2 regions of the Gordonia sp. GN26 genome follow, and region 1 is predicted to be linked to the other one. Evidence: predicted binding sites of a transcription regulator. Region 1 holds the regulator's gene; the other holds the start of a gene.

Region 1 (2,398 bases):
GCGTCAGGCGGCTCTGGTTGCGGACTGGTCGGGTCCGGGACGCACCGCCGACGGTGTCGAGGTGGCGATCCTGGCCAACGTCGCCGACGGGTCGTCGGCCCGCGCGGCCACCGACCATGCGGTGGAGGGTGTCGGACTGTTCCGCACCGAACTGGCCTTCCTCGAACGCGCCGACGAACCGACGGTGGAGGAGCAGGCGGACATCTACCGCGAGGTGCTCGACGCATTCGGCGGCCGCAAGGTCGTCATCCGCACCCTCGACGCCGGCTCGGACAAACCACTGCGCTTCGTGAACCAGCCCGAAGAGGCCAACCCGGCGCTCGGCGTTCGCGGCGACCGGATCGCCCTGGCGCACCCCGAGATCCGCGCCCACCAGCTCGACGCCATCGCGCGCGCCGCCGAGGGCTCCGAGACGAGCCCCTGGGTCATGGCGCCGATGATCGCCTCACCGGCCGAGGCGGCGGCCTTCGCCGCGCAGGTGCGCGAACGGGGACTGACCCCCGGGGTCATGATCGAGGTCCCCGCCGCCGCGATCCTCGCGCCGGCGATCCTGGCCGAGGTCGACTTCGTCTCGATCGGCACCAATGACCTCACGCAGTACACGATGGCCGCCGACCGGATGTCGGCCGACCTCGCATCCCTGACCGATCCGTGGCAGCCGGCCGTTCTGCACCTCATCGCGACGGTTGCGCGGGCCGGACGGGATCGGGGGAAACCGGTGGGCGTGTGCGGCGAGGCGGCGGCGGACCCGATCCTCGCCTGTGTGCTCGTCGGACTCGGGGTGACCTCGTTGTCGAGTGCTCCGGTGGCGGCCGCTGCGGTCGGTGCCCGGCTCGCCGACGTCACGCGAGCAACCTGCGAAAACGCAGCGGCAGCCGCGCTCGCCACCACCGATCCGGCTGCGGCTCGCGCGGCTGCCGCCGCGGTTCTCGAGAGCTGAGGGGTCAGATTCGCCGCATCACGGTGACGACCTTGCCGAGGATGACGGCCTCGTCGCCCGGGATCGGGTCGAACAGCTCGTTGTGCGGCATCAGCCAGACATGACCCTTCTGGCGTTTGAAGGTCTTGACCGTGGCCTCGCCGTCGATCATCGCGGCGACGATGTCACCGTTGTCGGCCACGTTCTGCTGGCGGACGACCACCCAGTCGCCGTCGCAGATCGCAGCGTCGATCATCGACTCGCCGACGACCTTCAGCAGGAACAGCGAACCCTCGCCGACGAGCTCGCGGGGGAGCGGGAAGACGTCCTCGACGGCTTCTTCCGCGAGGATCGGACCACCTGCGGCGATCCGGCCGAGCACCGGCACGAAGGTGGGCTCGGGCAGTGCGCCTCCGGTCGGTGACGTGGGCGTCGGCGGTTCGCTCGGCGCGATGTTGACCGCACGCGGACGATTGGCGTCCCGCTTGAGCAGGCCCTTGCGTTCGAGTGTCCGCAACTGATGGGCGACCGAGGAGGTCGAGGTGAGACCCACCTCGTCACCGATCTCGCGGATGCTCGGCGGGTAACCGCGTTCGCGCACGGATTTGCGGATCACCTCGAGGACTCCGCGCTGCCGCGGCGTCAGCGAGGCCTCGGCCGCTGCCATGTCTGCCGGGGTGACGGGCTCGTCGGCGCCCCGCGCTCCGGTGCGCTTACCGCCGTCATCGCTCATGATCGGGCTTCCTCTCGATTCCGAACGTGCTGGTAGATCGCTTGTCTGCCGACGACCCTAGCCCAGAATGCCGACCGCATCAAACATTTGTTCGACGTGTCGCGAGACAATTGTCGGAGTGCCGTGCTACAAATTCGAACATCAGTTCATCGAACAGGTGATCGACACTCGAACAGTTCGAACGCCGACGACGCAGTCGGACGCACGGACAGAGTTCGACCGGAAACACGGAGGGCACCATGCGCACCGCCACTCTCATCGACCCCGTCCGCTCCACCGATCCGGTCCGCGGTGACGTCCTGGAACGTCCGCGCCCGATGCGCCGCGGCGACGGCCGCCGTCCCGCCGACGGCCGCCCGGTGCCGGAGTCGGCGGTTCTGGTCCGTCGGGTCGCCTCCACCCAGTGCGCCTCGCCGGTCGGCCTGCGCGGTCGGGGACCCGTCGTCCCGGCCCAGCATGCCGCGCAGCCCGCCCCCTCGGCGGTCATCCGCCGGCGCCGGCGCGCGGCGACGGCAATCCTCGCCGGCGTCGGACTCGCGCTGGCGGTGTGGGTCATCGCGGTCGTCGGGCAGAACTACGCCGCGACGGTCACGCCTTCCTCGGTCGGCACCGAGGTCGTCCACGTGCGCTCGGGCGACTCGCTGAGCACCATCGCATCACGCGTCGCCCCGGAGATGCCCCGCGAGGCGGTCGTCGACGAGATCATCCAGCTGAACGACCTCCCGTCCAGCGGCCTGCGCGTCGGC
Region 2 (2,398 bases), on a different contig from region 1:
GCCACCGGAGCCGTCGCGCTGGTGGTCGCGCCACTGGTCGAGAGCCACGGGTTGCAGTACCTGATCGCCGCGGTCCTGCTCGGCGGCATCCTCCAGGTGCTCCTCGGCGCGCTCGGCGTCGCGAAACTGATGCGGTTCATCCCGCGCAGCGTGATGGTCGGCTTCGTCAACGCGCTGGCCATCCTCATCTTCTCCGCGCAGGTGCCGCACCTGCTGGGCGTGCCGTGGCTGGTGTATCCGATGGTGGCGATCGGCATCGCGATCATCGTCCTGTTCCCGCGCCTGACGACCATCGTGCCGGCGCCGTTGGTCGCCATCGTGCTGCTGACCGCGGTCACCCTCATCGCGAGCCTCAAGGTGCCGAATGTCGGTGACGAGGGCGAACTCCCGGACAGTCTGCCGACACTGCTGCTGCCCGACGTTCCGTTCACCTGGGACACCTTGTCCGTCATCGCGCCGTACGCTCTCGCGATCGCGATCGTCGGCCTCCTCGAGTCGCTGATGACCGCCAAGCTCGTTGACGACATCACCGACACCCACTCCAACAAGTCCCGCGAGGCCGTCGGGCAGGGGATCGCCAACCTCGTCACGGGCTTCTTCGGCGGCATGGGCGGTTGCGCGATGATCGGGCAGACGATGATCAACGTCAAGGAATCCCGTGCGCGCACAAGGATTTCGACGTTCCTGGCCGGTGTCTTTCTGCTGATCCTCGTCGTGGGACTGGGTGACGTGGTCGCCAAGATCCCGATGGCGGCACTGGTCGCGGTGATGATCATGGTGTCGGTCGGCACCTTCGACTGGCATTCCATCAACCCGAAGACATTGCGCCGCATGCCCCGGTCGGAGACCGCTGTCATGTTGGCGACCGTCGCGGTGACGGTCGCGACGTCGAATCTCGCGTACGGCGTCGTCGTCGGCGTACTGACCGCGTCGGTGCTGTTCGCGCGTCGCGTCGCGCACATGACGGAGGTCGTGGTGGTCGCCGGGCCCGACCCCGACACCCGCGTGTACGAGGTCCGCGGCGAGCTGTTCTTCGCGTCGAGCAATGACCTCGTCTACCAGTTCGACTACACCGCCGACGAGTCCCACGTCGTCATCGACATGAGTGACTCGCACGTGTGGGATGCGTCGTCGGTTGCGACCCTCGACGCCATCACCACCAAGTACAAGGCCAAGGGCAAAGACGTCACGATCGTTGGGCTCGACGACGCCAGCGCCGAACGCCACGGCCGGTTGAGCGGACATCTGGGCGGGGAGTAGCCCGACTTTCGCTCACTCGTTCCGTTCGCGCTCACTCGTCAAAGGTGAGCGCGAACGGAACCAGTGAGCGGTTTATCGAACGTGCGTTCGATCTAGGTGTACGGTGGTGGGCATGTCCATCGGCATCCAGGGCTCGTTGTTCGCCGAGGTCGCCGCGGAACCGGCGCTCTCGGACCTGTCGACCTCGATGACGCGGCGTCCACTCACCGACGGCGCGTGGGTGGACCTGTGCCCGGGCTGGATCAGCGGGCCGGACGAGTTGTTCGATCGGCTTCGACGTCATGTGCCGTGGCGAGCCGAGCGACGACAGATGTACGACCGCGTCGTCGACGTCCCGCGGCTGGTCTCGATCTATCAGAAAGACGATCCGTTCCCAGACGGGTTGATCACCGAGATGCGGTCATCGCTCTCGCGGCATTACCGCGACGAGCTGCCGGAAGGTTTCGCGACCGCGGGGATCAGCCTCTACCGCGACGGCAACGATTCGGTGGCGTGGCACGGGGACCGCATCGGCCGGGCGTCGACGCACGACACGATGGTCGCGATCATCTCCCTCGGCGCCCCACGGCCGCTGATGCTGCGGCCGCGGGGCGGCGGGAAGTCGCTGAAGTTCACCCTGTCGTCCGGTGACCTGTTGGTCATGGGTGGCAGCTGCCAGCGCACGTGGGAACACGCGGTCCCCAAGGTGCGCGGCGTCGGCGCCCGGATCAGCATTCAGCTGCGGCCGCCGGGGGTGTGGTGATCAGTAAGGAGGGGATGTAGAAGTTGTGGACGCCATACGCCCACAACTTCTACGAAATCCTCAGCCGGCGTTGGAGATCGGCGTGATCGGCAACCGCAGCGCGGCGGGCGCGTAGTCGGGCACCGTCGGACGCACCGGCGGCACCGGGGAGATCGGCTGGTACGCCGACCCGAGCTCCGGACGCGGGTCGGCCTCACCGGCATTCGGCCACATGGCGAGCGCGCGTTCGGCCTGGGCGGTGATCGTCAGCGACGGGTTCACGCCCAGGTTCGCCGACACCGTCGAACCGTCGACGATGTGTAGGCCCGGGTGATTGAACACGCGGTGGTACGGGTCCACGACGCCGTCGGCGGCGGACCGTCCGATCGAGCAACCGCCCAGGAAGTGCGCGGTCAT

Evidence for each region. The regulator LexA, encoded in region 1, represses DNA repair genes until DNA is damaged. The targets are predictions, from matches to a motif close to CGAACANNTGTTCG.
Region 2: the regulator LexA is predicted to act here: its motif matches at 1,337-1,350, upstream of OK17_RS13895 (alpha-ketoglutarate-dependent dioxygenase AlkB).

Annotation. Positions count from the first base shown of each region.
Region 1 covers NZ_JSYC01000007.1:61,341-63,738, reverse strand. Annotated here, with positions in the region: gene OK17_RS01755 (putative PEP-binding protein) at 1-940, shown strand, start outside; gene lexA (transcriptional repressor LexA) at 945-1,652, opposite strand; gene OK17_RS01745 (LysM peptidoglycan-binding domain-containing protein) at 1,892-2,398, shown strand, end outside.
Region 2 covers NZ_JSYC01000058.1:9,333-11,730, reverse strand. Annotated here, with positions in the region: gene OK17_RS13900 (SulP family inorganic anion transporter) at 1-1,260, shown strand, start outside; gene OK17_RS13895 (alpha-ketoglutarate-dependent dioxygenase AlkB) at 1,373-2,002, shown strand; gene OK17_RS13890 (GMC oxidoreductase) at 2,063-2,398, opposite strand, start outside.